One region of the Eubacterium sp. AF17-7 genome, then DNA from elsewhere that is predicted to be linked to it. Evidence: riboswitches for the same ligand, from Rfam matches in the RefSeq annotation. Region 1 holds a riboswitch; the other holds the start of a gene.
The links. A riboswitch is a leader RNA that binds a small molecule or an ion and turns the genes downstream of it on or off. The one in region 1 is predicted to bind FMN.
Positions count from the first base shown of each region.

Region 2: linked by a shared signal. The riboswitch ahead of ribD (bifunctional diaminohydroxyphosphoribosylaminopyrimidine deaminase/5-amino-6-(5-phosphoribosylamino)uracil reductase RibD) and the one ahead of DWW96_RS10580 (ECF transporter S component) in region 1 are both predicted to bind FMN.

Region 1 covers NZ_QTWU01000013.1:3,731-12,376, reverse strand. The annotation lists gene secA (preprotein translocase subunit SecA) at 1-1,814, shown strand, start outside; gene prfB (peptide chain release factor 2) at 2,008-3,120, shown strand; gene DWW96_RS10590 (homoserine dehydrogenase) at 3,246-4,451, shown strand; gene DWW96_RS10585 (aspartate kinase) at 4,588-5,916, shown strand; FMN riboswitch at 5,976-6,106, shown strand; gene DWW96_RS10580 (ECF transporter S component) at 6,217-6,813, shown strand; gene tsaE (tRNA (adenosine(37)-N6)-threonylcarbamoyltransferase complex ATPase subunit type 1 TsaE) at 7,012-7,431, shown strand; gene tsaB (tRNA (adenosine(37)-N6)-threonylcarbamoyltransferase complex dimerization subunit type 1 TsaB) at 7,434-8,162, shown strand; gene rimI (ribosomal protein S18-alanine N-acetyltransferase) at 8,214-8,633, shown strand.
Region 2 covers NZ_QTWU01000020.1:9,771-18,416, forward strand. The annotation lists gene DWW96_RS12820 (MBOAT family O-acyltransferase) at 1-870, shown strand, start outside; gene DWW96_RS12825 (class I adenylate-forming enzyme family protein) at 1,008-2,492, shown strand; gene DWW96_RS12830 (SLC13 family permease) at 2,548-3,969, shown strand; gene DWW96_RS12835 (DUF4886 domain-containing protein) at 4,090-5,787, shown strand; FMN riboswitch at 6,001-6,157, shown strand; gene ribD (bifunctional diaminohydroxyphosphoribosylaminopyrimidine deaminase/5-amino-6-(5-phosphoribosylamino)uracil reductase RibD) at 6,354-7,481, shown strand; gene ribE (riboflavin synthase) at 7,463-8,113, shown strand; gene DWW96_RS12850 (bifunctional 3,4-dihydroxy-2-butanone-4-phosphate synthase/GTP cyclohydrolase II) at 8,132-8,646, shown strand, end outside.

The DNA of each region.
Region 1 (8,646 bases):
TAAGTAAGATGGACGCTATTATGGGTGTTGACATTGAAGAAGATGGCGACTTCCTTGTAAACGAAAAGGACAAGATTGTAACATTAACTGCTCAGGGTATTGAGAAGGTTGAAAAATTCTTCCATATTGACAATTATGCTGATGCAGAGAATCTTGAATTGCAGCACAATATGATTTTAGCATTAAGAGCGCATAATCTTATGTTTAAAGATCAGGATTATGTTGTAAAAGATGATGAAATTCTCATTGTAGATGAATTTACAGGACGTATTATGCCGGGCCGTCGTTATTCAGACGGATTGCATCAGGCGATTGAAGCTAAGGAGCATGTAAAAGTTAAGAGAGAAAGTAAGACACTTGCAACTATTACATTCCAGAATTTCTTCAACAAATATGATAAGAAAGCCGGTATGACAGGTACAGCCCTTACAGAAGAAAAAGAATTTAGAGATATTTACAGCATGGATGTTGTAGCAATACCTACAAACAGACCTGTAGCAAGAATTGATCATGATGATGCTGTATTTAAAACAAAGAAAGAAAAATTACATGCAGTTATAGAAGAAATAAAGAAATCCTATGCTAAGGGACAGCCTGTATTGGTTGGTACAATTAACATAGATGCATCTGAAGAAATAAGTGCATTATTAAAGAAGGAGGGAATTCCTCATAAAGTTTTAAATGCTAAGTATCATGAATTAGAAGCTGAAATCGTAGCAGAAGCAGGACGTCACGGTGCGGTTACCATTGCTACAAATATGGCAGGTAGAGGTACAGATATTAAACTTGATGATGAAGCAAGAGCAGCAGGTGGATTAAAGGTACTTGGAACAGAAAGACATGAATCAAGACGTATTGATAACCAGTTAAGAGGTCGTTCAGGACGTCAGGGAGATCCGGGTGAATCTAAATTCTACATCTCATTGGAAGATGATATAATGAGATTGTTCGGTTCAGAAAGACTTATGTCTGTGTTTAATGCATTAGGAGTTCCTGAGAATGAAGAAATTCAGCATAAGTCATTAAGCAAAACAATCGAAAGAGCTCAGAAGAAGATTGAAGGAAATAACTTTGGTATTAGAAAGAACTTATTAGAATTTGATAAAGTAAATAATGAACAGCGAGAAATTATTTACTCAGAAAGAGAAAAAGTTCTTAACGGCGATAATATGAGAGATGCCATTGTTAAGATGATTACAGATGTAGTTGAAAATGAAGTTGATACTTACATTGGAGATAATCAGCCATCATCTGAATGGGATCTTGCTGGATTGAATCAGAGTATTCTTGAAATTATGCCAATAAAGCTTTTATTGACAAAGGATGAAATCCTTAATTTATCAAAGGCTGAATTTAAGCAGACACTTAAGGCGGCAGCAGTTAAATTATATGAAGATAAAGAAGCAGAATTCCCTGAACCCGAACAGATAAGAGAAATTGAAAGAATTGTTCTTCTAAAGGTTATTGATAGAAAATGGATGGATCATATCGATGATATGGATCAGTTAAAACAGGGAATAGGCCTTATGGCTTATGGACAGAAAGATCCTGTTGTAGAATATAAGATGCAGGGTTACGAAATGTTTGAAAATATGATTCTTAATATCAGATTTGAAACAATAAAAATGTTAATGCATCTTCAGGTAGAACAAAAAGTTGAGCGAGAAGAAGTTGCTCAGGTTACCGGAACAAATAAGGATGATGAAGGAGTTAAAAAGCCAAAGCACAGAGATGTTGCTAAGGTATATCCAAATGATCCTTGTCCATGTGGATCTGGTAAGAAATATAAACATTGCTGTGGAAGAACACATTAAGAGGAAGAGGACAGGACAATACCTGTCCTTTCCTAGTGTTAACAGAAAGTAAAGCAATAAATTGAAACAGTAAATTATATCTGTTAAAAATATAGGAGAAAAAAATGAACGAAGTTCATTTTTTCCTATAAATGTTTCCAACGAATAGCCACTGACCGAAGGGAGGGGGCAATACATATTATAGGAGAGAGTGATGATAGAATTAGATGAAATAAAATATCGATTGACTCCATATGAAAAAGAATTAGACGAAATAAAAGATGCTTTGGATTTGCAAAATAAAGAAGAAAGAATCATTGAGCTAGAAAGAACAATGGAAGCTCCGGACTTTTGGGATGATATGGACAAAGCACAAAAATATATGAAAGAGCTCAAAAATTTAAAGGATTCAATAGAAACATATAATAATTTAAAGAGTTTGTATGATGACATTTTAGTCTTAATAGAAATGGGAGAAGAGAGTGAAGATGCAGAAATTGCTGAAGAGGCGAAAAGTTCAATGGATGAATTTGCTTCTAAAGTGGATGAAGTAAAGATAAAAACTCTTTTGTCAGGTGAATATGATAAATATAATGCAATATTAAAGTTAAATGCAGGGGCAGGTGGAACAGAATCCTGTGATTGGACAAGTATGTTGTATAGAATGTATACGCGTTGGGCTGAAAGTAAAGGATTTACAACTCAGGTTTTAGATTTTCTAGAGGGTGAAGAAGCGGGAATAAAATCCATAACTGTGCAGATTAATGGAGAAAATGCATATGGGTATTTAAAATCAGAGAGAGGTGTTCATAGACTTGTAAGAATATCTCCTTTTAATGCAGCAGGAAAAAGACAGACTTCATTTGCTTCATGTGATGTAATGCCTGATATAGAAGAAGACTTAGATGTTGAAATTAATGATGATGATATCAGAATAGATACATATCGTTCAAGTGGAGCAGGTGGACAGCACATTAACAAAACCTCATCGGCAATAAGAATTACTCATTTACCAACAGGCATAGTAGTTCAATGTCAGAATGAACGTTCACAGTTGCAAAATAAAGATAAAGCAATGAAAATGCTCAAAGCTAAATTGTATCTTTTAAAACAGCAGGAAGAACAGGAAAAGAAATCAGGAATCAGAGGAGAAATAAAAGAAATAGGCTGGGGAAGTCAGATAAGATCATATGTAATGCAACCGTATACTATGGTAAAAGACCATAGGACAAATGAAGAAACAGGGAATGTAAGTAGTGTTTTAGATGGCAATATAGACCAGTTTATAAATGCATATTTAAAGCAAAATAGTATACAGGGAAAATAAATTAGTATGCAAAGTAACGAAAAATAAGTTGCAGTATAAAATTAACTATGTTAAAATTTTGAAAGTGTATACATAAATTTGTTATGCAAATAAGCAATGATAATGAAACAAGCGAGGAAGAGATAATGATTAATGTAGCAATTTTAGGATACGGAACAGTAGGCTCCGGAGTGTTTGAAATTTTAGATACAAACAAAAAATTGATTGGGGAAAAAGCAGGACAGGAGATAAACGTAAAATATGTTTTAGACCTTAGAGATTTCCCTGGTGACCCATGTGAATCAGTATTGGTTCATGATTTTAATACTATTTTGGAAGATGATGAAGTTGAAATTGTTATTGAAGTTATGGGCGGATTAAAACCAGCTTACGATTTTGTGAAAAAATCACTTTTAGCAGGCAAGAGTGTTTGTACATCAAATAAAGAATTAGTAGCTAAATATGGCGCAGAGTTAATTCAGATTGCAAAAGACCACAACAGAAACTTCTTGTTTGAAGCAAGTGTTGGAGGTGGAATACCTATTATAAGACCATTAAATCAGCATATTACAGCAGATGAAATTTGTGAGATTGCAGGTATCTTAAATGGAACTACAAATTATATCCTTACAAAAATGGATAAAGAAGGTGCAGATTTCCAGACAGTATTAGCACAGGCACAGGAATTAGGATATGCAGAACGTAATCCGTCAGCAGATATAGAAGGATTTGACGCAGTTAGAAAGATAGCAATATTAGCATCACTTGCTTATGGCAAATCAGTTGATTTTGAAGATGTATATACAGAAGGAATAACAAATATTACAGATATAGATTTTAAATATGCGGCAGCTATGGGAAAATCTATAAAGTTATTAGGAAAATGTAAAAAAGAGGCAAACGGAATAGTTGCATCTGTAACACCAAGATTATTATCACCAAGTCATCCATTGTTTAACGTTGAAGGCGTTGTAAATGGAATCTTAGTAAGAGGAAACATGGTTGGTGATTTAGTATTTATCGGTAGTGGCGCAGGAAAACTTCCAACAGCAAGTGCAGTTGTATCAGACGTTGTAGATGCTGTAAGACATTTGAATATTCCTGTGACAGTTATATGGGATAAAGAAAAGTTAGAATTATTAGAATTTGGCAAATCAAGAAAGTCTTTCTTTGTTCGTGTTGAAGGTGATGAAAAAGATAAGATTGAAGAAGCGTTTGAAAATGTAACATACATAGATGCAGGAATTGAAAATGAAATTGGTTTTGTTACAAGACCGATGTCAGAAGATGAATTTAAGGCTGCATCAGAAAAATTAGAGAATATTATTACAAGAATAAGAATTGAAGAATAATATTAAGGGATATTAAATTAAGTTAAATTTGCATTAACAGATTAATGTTTATGTAAATAATAATTGATAGCAATTTATAATAAAAAAACATATATAATATAAAGGCCGTAATTCGGTGTGAGAGGATTGAAAGAAAATGGAAGAAACAAAGGTTGTTAAATTTGGTGGAAGTTCACTTGCTGATGCAAAACAGTTTAAAAAGGTTGCAGACATAATATTGTCTGATCCGGAAAGAAGATTTGTAGTTGCATCTGCACCTGGAAAAAGATTTATTGAAGATGTTAAAGTTACAGATATGTTATATAAGTGCTATGAATTAGCATCTGAAAGCGAAAATTTTGACGAATATTTTCAGATGATTAAAGACAGATATAACAATATTATTGCAGACTTAGGATTAAAAGATTTTAGCCTTGATGAAGATTTTGAGATAATTAAAGGCGCATTTGCTCATATGGCAGGCCGTGATTACGCTGCAAGCCGTGGAGAATATCTCAACAGTAAAGTATTAGCAAAATATTTAGGATTTGATTTTATCGATGCAGGAAAATATATCTTCTTTGATGATCAGGGTAATTTTGACTGGACTAAGACAGAAGCAAAATTGGCACCAAAGCTTGCTAAGACAAACAAGGCAGTAATACCTGGATTTTATGGATCTATGCCAAATGGAACAATAAAGACATTTTCAAGAGGTGGTTCTGATGTAACAGGATCAATAGTTGCTAGAGCAACTAAAGCTAAATTATACGAAAACTGGACAGATGTTAGCGGATGTCTTATTTGTGATCCTAGAATAGTTAATAATCCGGAACCTATCAAGACTATCACATATAGAGAATTACGTGAATTAGCATATATGGGAGCAACAGTATTGCATGAAGATGCTATATTCCCTGTTAGAGCAGCAGGTATTCCTGTAAACATCAAAAATACAAATCAGCCGGAAGATAGAGGAACAATGATTGTTTCTGAGTCAGCTGAACATTGCGATCATATTATTACGGGTATTGCAGGTAAGAAAGGCATGTCTGTAATTAATATAGAAAAAGATAAGATGAATAGCGAAATCGGATTTGGTAAAAATGTATTACGTGCATTAGAAAAGAGTAATGTAAGTTTTGAACATATGCCATCAGGTGTAGATACAATGAGCGTTGTAATTGCAACTGAAGCATTAGCAGGCAAGGAAACAGCTATTATTGACGAGATTAAGAGCAGAGTACATCCTGATCAGATTTATATCGAAAGCAATCTTGCACTTATAGCAGTAGTTGGTAGAGGAATGAAGAGTGCAAGAGGAACTGCAGCAATTTTATTCTCAGCATTAGCTGATGCAAGAGTAAATATTAAGATGATTGACCAGGGTTCTTCAGAACTTAACATTATCGTTGGTGTTGAAGAAGAAGATTTTGAAGTAGCAATAAAGGCAATCTACAAGAGATTCATTGGCATTAACCAGTAAATAGAGTATATGATGCGGAATAAAACCGTGTTAATAATATTTTTAACCGTATATTAAATATAATTCTTCAGGGCAGGGTGAAATTCCCTACCGGCTGTATTTATGCAATGCATATAAGCCAGCGAGCCGAAAGGCATGATATGGTGTGATTCCATAGCCGACAGTAAAGTCTGGATGAGAGAAGTAATAAGATTAATAATTATGATATTAATAATCTCATGAAAAGCACCTGAACCAGGTGCTTTTTTTCTTTGCTCTGTATAAATAATATATTAATTTTCAGAAAGGAAGTAAAATTAAATGAAAAAATTATTTACAACAAAAAATTTAGCGTTGATGGCTATTTTCGCGGCTATTGCTGCAATACTCATGGTCCTTATAGAAATTCCGGTAGTGTTTATAGCGCCGTCTTTTTATAAGCTTGATTTTAGTGAGATACCTATTTTGATAGGAACATTTATTATGGGACCTGTATCAGGAATAATTATGGAAGCTATAAAGATTGTGCTTAAAATATTACTTAAAGGGACAACAACAGGTTATGTTGGAGAATTGGCAAATTTTTGCATAGGATGTTGCCTTGTTGTTCCGGCGGGAATAATATATAAATTTAAGAAATCTAAAAAGGGAGCATTCATAGGGATAGTAGTTGGTATTGTGTTAATGGCAGTTGCAGGCGCAATTCTTAATTATTATGTAATGCTACCGTTTTATGAAAAGTTTATGCCGTTAGAAGCAATTATAGAAGAAGGAGCAAAAGTAAATCCGATAATTAAAGATAAATGGAGCTTTGTTTGGGTTGCAGTAGCACCATTTAATGTATTTAAAGGAATAATAGTTGGAATTGTAACAGGAATATTATATAAGAAAATAAGCACATTTATAAAAAAACTCTAGAAATAAATAAATTGAAATGTAAAAAGATATTGTTTATAATTATGTGGTGATTATAAACAATATCTTTTTGTTTTGACAAATATTTGCTGTTTGTTATGCAAATGTTTTTGTTGTGTAGGAAAAGCTCATATGGGCTTAGACCTTTTGACTCTGGCATTACAATATGTTTTGCCATAAAAGAAAAGAGGAATAAAATTTATGATATATGAAACAAATTCGCCTGATGAAACTTTTGAGATTGGGAGAAAGTTAGGACAATCTGCGAAAGCAGGACAAATAATTTGCCTAAATGGTGATTTAGGTGTTGGAAAGACTGTTTTTACACAGGGATTTGCAAGCGGACTTGGCATAAAAGAATGCGTAAATAGTCCAACTTTTACAATTGTACAAATATATGAAGAAGGCAGGATTCCGTTGTATCATTTTGATGTATATAGAATTGGTGACCCTGAGGAAATGTATGAATTAGGATATGAGGATTATTTCTTTGGAGAAGGAGTATGTCTGATAGAATGGTCGAAACTCATAAGTGAACTGATTCCTGACAATGCATCAACAGTTTTGATAGAAAAGAATTTAGAAAAAGGATTAGATTATAGAAAGATAACGGTGGAATAAAGATGAGAATATTAGCAATAGACAGTTCTTCCTTAGTGGCATCAGTTGCAGTAGTAACAGATGATATATTAACGGCAGAATATACAATAAATTTTAAAAAGACACATTCACAGACATTGTTGCCAATGATAGATGAAATTAGCAAAATGATAGAATTGGACATGGAAACTATAGACGCTATAGCAATAACAGGAGGACCGGGTTCGTTTACCGGACTACGTATAGGAAGCGCTACAGCAAAAGGATTTGGATTAGCACTTAATAAGCCGATAATAAATGTACCGACAATTGATGCTATGGCATATAATTTTTATTCCAGCAATTATATTATTTGTCCGATTATGGATGCAAGACGTCAACAGGTATACACTGGAATATATTACTTTGAACAGACACATATGAAAATATTAAAAGAACAGTGCGCAATTTCTGTAGAGGATTTGATTGATGAGCTAGATAAGATAGGAAAAACAGTAATGTTCTTGGGAGATGGAGTGCCTGCATATAGAGAAATTATAGATGAAAAAATGAAAACTGAGCATTTATATGCCCCATGCCATATGAGCAGACAAAGAGCATCGTCACTTGCAGCTTTGGCACAAATATATTATAAAAATGGAAAAATTGAGGAGGCTAGTGAACATAGACCTGATTATTTGAGACTTTCACAGGCTGAAAGGGAAATGCTTGAAAAGCAAAAGAAGGAAGAAAAAATAAAACAGTTTTCATAATTTGGTTTTATAGAGATAAAGGATAAGGGTAATATGGTAAAAATAGAAAAGATGAGCGAAAAGCATATAGCCCAGGTAGCGGAGATTGAAGAGAGCATATTTTCTGTTCCGTGGTCACAAAAAGCATTTAAAGATTCGCTAGAATTAGATAATACTGCATTTTATGTCGCTATAGAGGAAGAAGGGGTTATAGGATATTGTGGCGTTTATAAGGTTATGAATTCCGCTGATATTACGAATGTAGCTGTAAAAAAAGATAAGAGAAAAAAAGGTGTGGCTAAGCAGTTGCTAAAAGAGGCTATTAAAGATGCTAAAAGTGAACAAATTAAGGAAATAATGCTTGAAGTTAGAGAAAGTAATGAAGCCGCAATATTTTTATATAAAAAAATTGGATTTCAAAGTATTACAAAACGAAAAAAATACTATAAACATCCGGTAGAAGATGCAATTATAATGCTATTAAAGATATAAATATACTTCTAGA
Region 2 (8,646 bases), on a different contig from region 1:
GGTTTTCCACTTTTACTTGGAATATCATTATTCTCAATTCAGTTATATTTAGACTGGATGGGATGTATGGATATTGCCCATGGTGTTTCTGAAATATTTGGAATTAATCTTGATAGAAACTTCTGGCATCCGTTCTTCTCAAAGAATATGCCTGAGTTCTGGAGAAGATGGCATATTTCACTTGGTGCATGGTTCAAAGATTATTTATTGTATCAGGTTTCAATGTCAGGATTATGTAAGAAAATTAATAAATTCACAAGAAGAAAATGGGGAAACCAGGCTTCAAGAGCATTTTCAGCAGTTATACCGGCAGCAGTTGTATGGATTGTTACAGGTGTTTGGCATGGTGCCGCAAGTTGCTTTGTGCTTTGGGGCGTATACCATGGAATTTTAATTATAACAAGTTCGTTATTTGAAATTCCAATACAGAAACTGTGTAAATTCCTTCATATTGATACAGAATGCTTTAGTTTTAATTTATTTAGAATGATTAGAACATTTATGCTTTCGACAATAGGTAGAATTTTCTTTGCAGTTTCAGCAGGATTTACAACAATGATTGAATTTACAAAGAGAATGTTTGACTTTAGACAGTTTGGACTTCACACTCTTTGGGATGAAAGTTTATTCTCATACGGATTAGACAGACATGGATTTACATTAGCTATGCTTTTAGTTGTATTAGTATGGTGTGTAAGTATGTTACAGGAAAAATTCGATAAAGATAATAAGACAGTCAGAGATGTAATTGCAGAACAGAATATTGTTTTCAGATGGGTTTTATATTTAGGACTTATTGCGGGAATTCTTATTTTTGGAATGTACGGTTCAGGATATGATGCCGGCGCATTCTTCTATGGTAAATTCTAATCTGAAAATATAATGATGTCCGGAGTAAAGACGGTATGATAATTATTTTGTATAAATACAGAATAATTTTAGTCTTATAACTCCGGCATCTATAAATTTAGTAACATATGTTGAAGAGATAGTTTTAGGAGGATTTCATGAGTTACAATTCAATTTTGGAAGCGATAAAAACTAATTCAGAAATTAATCCCGGCAAATTATGTGTGGGAGACAAAAAGAATAAGGCAACATACGGGCAGTTTTGGAAAATGATAAATAAGGGAGCTGCTTATTTGGAAAAGAATGGTGTAAAAAAAGGTGACGTTGTAGTTTTAAGAGGCGCACAAAAGGTTGAATATTTATTTTCAATATTTTCAATTCAGCTTCTTGGAGCGATTGCATGCCCATTAGAAAAAGCTGTAAAAGAGGACAGAATTCTTGAAATTATGAATTTTGTAGAAACAAAGTATTTTCTTGATACTAAGAAATTAAAGGATACTTCTGCAGAATGCATTAGTTTAAAGGAAATGTTTAAAGAGGCAATGAATGATGAAACTGAATGTGATGTAAACAAGTATGAATTGCCTAAATCAGATGATTTATCAGAAATTTTGTTTACTACAGGTACTACAGGTAAGTCAAAAGGAATTAAGATAATCTGCAAAAACAATATAGCAATAGCGCAGAATGTAAGTGAAGCTATAGGAATAACTTCAGATGATGTTGAAATGGTTACAGCACCGTTAAATCATTCTATGGGACTTAGAAGAACATATTCCGTTTTTTATAAAGGTGGAACAGTTATAATGACTGACGGAGTAAAATTTGTTGAGGATTTCTTCAAATTATTGGACTTATACCATGTAACAGGACTCACATTTGCTCCTGCAATTCTTGAACAGTTATTGAAATTTGCAAAGGATAGATTTGGAACATATAGCGAACAGATTCATTATATACAGTTAGGTTCAGCACCTTTATCTGAAAAAGCAAAAGAAACATTAAAAGAAATGTTCCCAAATACAAAATTATTTAATATTTACGGCGCAACAGAATCTGGTTGTACTGTTAGTCTTGAATTTAGCAAATACGGAGATAAAAAAGGAAGTATTGGAATTCCAAACGTAAATGCAAATATAATTTTTGTAGATGACAATAGAAATATAGTTAATGCATCAGCAGAAAACCCGGGAAATCTTGCATTTAAGGGTGCAATGAACATGCCTGGTTATTTAAAAGAACCTGAAATTACTAAAGAGGTTTTAGACGATGAAGGTACTTTATATACAAACGATTTAGGTTATATGGGAGAAGACGGATTTGTATATTTACTTGGAAGAAAAGGCGATGTAATAAATATGGGTGGAATTAAGATTGCACCTTCAGAAATAGAAGAAGTTGTTGCACAGAACGAAATGATAAAAGAATGTGCATGTATTCCTATACCTGATGAAATTACAGGAGAAGCTCCTAAATTATTTATAGTTATAAATGAAGGATATGAATATGATGAAAAAGCATTACATAAATTTATGACTGATAAATTAGAAGCGATAAGAGTTCCAAAAGTTGTTCAGGTAATAGATGAACTCCCAAGAACTTTTAATGGAAAAGTAATTAAACGTAAATTAAAAGAAATGTAACTTATAAATAGAAAATCACAGTGATTTTAAGAGTATTTTGAGATGAGGAATTAAAATGACAAAGACAAAACAGCGTATTTATTTATTAATAGGACCGTTATTATTTGTTTTATGTTGTTTAGCAATACCGGAGAGTGCATTTCCGGCTTTAGCTGAAAGAGCAGCAATAGGAACGGTTGCATGGATGGCATTTTGGTGGGTAACAGCGCCTATCGATTATGCAGTAACAGCATTTTTACCAATAGCAATTAACGCTATTGTCACTATGTGCGATATGTCTGCAGTAATATCAAATTATGCATCTGAGACAATTTTATTATTACTTGGAGCATCAATATTGACTGTATCTTGGGAAGAAACAGGACTTGATAAAAGAATTGCAGCATCATTACTTGGATTAATTGGTGATAACTTAAGAATTCAGTTAATTTTCTGGTTTATGTTATCTACAGTATTATCTGCAATTTTACCAAATGCAGTAGTATGTGCAACAATTACACCTATTGCAGTTTCGATGTTAAAGTACATAGGTGAGGGTGATATTGAACATAGTAGAATTGGTTCAAAATTATTATTATACATAGCTTACGGTGCAGGACTTGGAGGATTGACATCACCACTTGGTGGAGCAATGAATCTTGTAACTGTTGATTATTTACAGCAGCTTACAGGAAAAGAATACATGTATATTTCATGGGTAATCCGTTTCTTACCAATTATGATTACATTACTTGTTATTAACATTGTTTTCATGATTAGGGATGTTAAAAAATCAGAAAGCCTTGGTGGATCAAAAGAATATTTTAGAAATGAATATAAAAAATTCCCACCAATGAGCATAGAAGAGAAGATTTCTCTTGGATTATTTGCAGTAGCAACAATACTTGCATTCACAAGACAGTTCTATCAGACATTATTACCGGGATTAAAACCGGCATATGTATTTATTATTTGTGCAATTTTATCATTCTTAATAACACGTTCTGATGGAGAAAGACTTATGCTCTGGAAATCAGTTCAGACAAAAATTATTTGGGAAATGATTTACATTTTTGCAGGTGGTCTTGCAGTAGGAACATTAATAAATGAATCAGGTGCAGCAGAAAGAATTGGTGAATTGGTTTCAGGAATGGGACTTACAGGTGGAGTTACAACAGTATTTGTAATTATAACAGTAACTTTACTTATGTCTGATGTAACATCAAATACAGCAACTGCAGCAGTTGCAATACCTATAGTTATATCTATAGTAAAGGGAATGAATTTAAATCCAATACCTTACGTTTACATTGCATCAGTAGGAGTAAATTTATCTTATATGTTACCAACATCAATCAGAGCAATACCTGTTGGATATGGTTTACAGCCAAAGTATATGCTTAAAGAGGGTTGGAAAATGACAGTAATCATTATAATAGCAATGACAATAGTATGCTCATTATTGTTAAAATATTGGCCGGCATTTAGTACAACGTAAATATTTACAGATTAACTTAAGATGGAAACTAAATTAATGAAGTTTATATTTAATAATGTTTCCAATAACTAGTCGCCGACTAGATAGAGAGGCAATACATGTTAGACGAGGAGCAACGAAATGAAAACCAGATTTAGAAAATATAGTAAAATATTGTTCGGTGTAATTATGATGTTATATTTTGTGGCAGTAAGTAATAACGTATACGCCGATGATGTTCAATTTACACAGAAAACATATAAAATATTGTTTGTAGGAAACAGTCATACATATTACAATGATATGCCAAAAATGTTTAAAGGACTTTGTGATGCAGATAAAATAAATTGTGAAGTTACATCTATTACATCAGCAGGATATAAACTTAGCCAGTTTGCAGATAAGACTAACATGTATGGAAGTCAGGTTTATCAGGCATTAACAAATAATACATGGGATTATGTAGTATTACAGGAAAACAGGGCAGTTTTAGTAGAAAAAGAAGAAGAGGCAGAAGTAGCAGTTAATACTCTATATACTTTAATACATAATGCCGGAGCAAAAATGGTTATATATGCAACACAGCCAAATAATATTGGAAGTACTTTTAAAGTTAATTCAATGTCATTATTTTTGAGCGACTTTCAGATTGAACAGATTTTAACAAGAAATAACTTTAAAATATCTGATGAATATGATGGACTTGTTGCAGCATCAGGAACTAACTTCATGAGAGTAATGCAGGATTATCCTAAAATTACAATGTATAAAACAGATAATCTTCATCCATCAGTAACAGGAAGTTATTTGGCAGCATGTACTATTTACAATACAATATTTGACAGAAGTCCATATGGAAATAAATATTTACCAAATAGTGAATATGATAAAGATAATTTAATATCAAAAGTTTCAATGGAAAATGCCCTTATAATGCAGAAAATTGCAGACAGCAGATTAAAAGTAGATAGTTATTATACAACCGTAAGTAAGGGACAAAATTCTAAATTGACAGCAACATTTACATCAACTCAGACAGATGAATCAGAGACTACAGAAGATACTACTAAAAAAACAGAAGATGTAACAAAAACCTCAGATGAAAAAGAGACAACAGTTACTGATAAGAAAGATACTACACCAACATATACAAATAAAATAATGTGGGATGCTGTTGATGCAAACAGTATTTCAATCAACAGAATTACAGGTGAATTTACTGCATTAAAGGCCGGAAAATATCAGGTAATGTCAACAACAGACAGCGGTTTAATATGCTATTCAACAATTGATGTAAAACAGCCATCAACAGCTTTTAACATTAATGAAAGCAAGATTTTAAAAGTTGTAAAGGGATATGTAGGAAAATATACTACTACGATAGCACCTGATGATACAACAGATACAATTACATGGAAGAGTAATTATCCGGATATAGTTTCTGTTGATGCACAGGGAAATATACAGGCCAAAAAAGTAGGCATAGCAAAAATAACTGCTGTAACTACAAGCGGAATTAAGTCAGAACGTTATGTGCGTGTAAAGTTAAAGACACCAGGTAATGTTAAGCTGACAAAAAAGGTAAAAAAAGTTAAGAAAAAGAAAGTATATCGTGTAAATGTAAAATGGAGTAAAAATAAAAATGCCACTAAATATTATGTATTCCGTAAAATGGAAGGCAAAAAGGTATTTAAAAGAGTCGCAACAACTACTCAGGCAAAATACATAGATAAAAATATTAAGAAAAATAAAACTTATTCTTACAAAATACAGGCAATATATTCAAATAGCAAACTTAATAGTGATAAAACAGCAGAGCATAGTATAAAAGTAAAATAATAAAGTTTTAAGAATATTTGCAAATTATAAAAATTAATTATAAAGACCTCTAAAATGTGCAGATTATATACAAAAATCTGTTATTTTAGAGGCTTTTTATGCCCAAAAAATTTAGCAAATATAAATTAAAAAAATATTTAATAAAAATAGTTTGTTGGAAATTTTGTTGACAAATAAAAAACAGGTGACTATACTTTAAGCAGAAATTAAATAGAAATTCTTCGGGGCAGGGTGATATGCATAACGCATAAATTCCCAACCGACGGTAAGTGTACAGAGCGTAAAGATGCACGAGTCCGTGACCTGCGAAAGCAGCTGATTTGGTGAGAATCCAAAACCGACAGTATAGTCTGGATGGGAGAAGAATAGATGATGTAATTAATCTTCATCAGTAATAAGGATTTAATCTGATTATAGATGGTTATCCGGTTAGATGTTTGTATGATTTACACAACAATTAATTATATAAATACAACTGATGATAATTTGCTAAAAACCATACGCGAATAGGAATTAGCGATGAATAGATTAATAGACATTTTGTATTTGTGCGAAAGCCCCTTTGAATGAAAGGAGGCTTTTTTTTGAACCCAAAATACATGAAAAGAGCAATTGAATTAGCAAAAAAAGGTATAGGTTATACAAATCCAAATCCTATTGTAGGATGTGTTGTGGTTAAGAATGACAAAATTATTGCGGAGGGTTATCACAAAAAAATAGGTGGATTTCACGCAGAACGAAATGCACTTACAAATTGCAAAGAAGATACAACAGGAGCAGAACTTTATGTAACGCTTGAACCGTGTTGTCATTATGGAAAAACACCACCATGTACGGAAATTATTATAGAAAAAAAGATAAAAAAAGTTTATGTGGGGAGTATGGATCCTAATAAACTTGTAGAAGGAAAGGGCGTGAAGATTTTAAAAGAACACGGAATTGAAGTTAAGTGTGGAATTTTAAAAGATGAATGTGACAAGTTAAACGAAGTATTTTTTCATTATATTACAAATAAAACACCTTATGTTGTAATGAAATATGCGATGACGATGGATGGAAAAATAGCGTGTGAAAATGGTGATTCAAAATGGGTTACAGGTGAAAAGGCAAGAGAAACCGTTCAAAATATGCGAAAAAAGTATATGGGAATAATGGTTGGAATTAATACTGTATTAGAAGATAATCCAATGTTAAATTGCAGAATAGAAGAAAATGTTAATCCAATAAGAATTATATGTGATTCAAATTTAAAAATACCATTTGAAAGTAATATTGTTAATACTGCTAATAAGATACAAACAATAGTTGTTTGCACAAATGAGGCTGATACAGATAAACAAAAATATTTAGAAGAATGTGGGGTTGAAGTCGTAAGGCAGAAAAGGAAAGGAAGAGTTGTTTTATCCGATCTTATGAAAATATTAGGGGAGAAAGGAATTGACAGCATATTGCTTGAAGGTGGTGGAACACTTAACGCGCAGGCATTAAAAGAAAATATTGTAAATAAAATCTGTTGTTTTATAGCACCTAAAATTGTAGGTGGAGCTGATGCTAAATCACCAATTGAAGGAAAAGGCGTAGAAAAAATGATGGAAGCTTACAACATAGAAAATATGGAAATTCAAAAATTAGGAAACGATATTATGTTAACCGGATATTTGAAAAGAGGTAGTCAATGTTTACAGGAATTATAGAGGAAACCGGTCAGATAGAATACGTTAACAGCAATAGTGAGAAATATCAGATTGGAATTAAATGTGAAAAGGTTTTAGAAAAAACAGTAGTTGGAGACAGCATAGCAGTTAACGGCATTTGCCTTACAGTCACAAAAATGTGGAAAAATGGATTTGAAGCGGATGTGATGTCAGAAACGTTAAAAAGAACCGGTTTAAATGGAAGCAAAAAAGGTACATGTGTAAATCTTGAAAGAGCTATGGCAGCAGATGGACGATTTGGAGGACACATCGTTAGTGGTCATATAGATGGAACCGGGATAATAGGAAGTATACGTGAAGATAAAAATGCAGTATGGTATGAAATTTTGACAGATAATGAAATTATAAAATATGTGGTTGAAAAAGGATCAATATCAATTGATGGAATAAGTCTTACAGTCGCTTATGTTGATAAAAAAGGATTTAAAGTATCCACAATACCACACACAAGGATAAGCACAAATTTAAAATACAGAAATGTTGGAGATACAGTAAATCTTGAGTGTGACATTATAGGAAAATATGTAGAAAAGTTATTGAATTTTTCTAACAATAATGAGCAAAAGAAGTCAAAAATTACAGAAAGCTATTTGATAGAAAATGGATTTTAAAGAAAGAAGGAATATAAAATGAGTAAAACAATAGGAACAATAGAAGAAGCAATTAAGGATATAAAAGAAGGAAAAGTTATTTTAGTAATAGATGATCCTGATAGAGAAAATGAGGGGGATTTGGTATGTGCAGCAGAATTTGCAACAACTGAAAATGTAAATTTTATGGCAAGTTATGCAAAAGGACTTATTTGCATGCCTATGGAAGAAGAACTTTGTGAAAAACTTGATTTGGAACAAATGGTAAAAGTAAATACTGATAATCATTGTACAGCGTTTACCGTTTCGATTGACCATGTATCAACCACGACAGGAATATCAGCGGTTGAAAGAGGTATTACGGCAAGAGCAATTGTAGATGATAATGCAAAACCTGAAGATTTTAGAAGACCGGGCCATATGTTTCCACTTAAAGCAAAAAAAGCAGGAGTATTAGAAAGAACAGGTCATACAGAAGCTACAGTTGACATTGTAAAATTAGCAGGACTTAAACCTTGTGGATTATGCTGTGAAATAATGAGAGAAGATGGAAC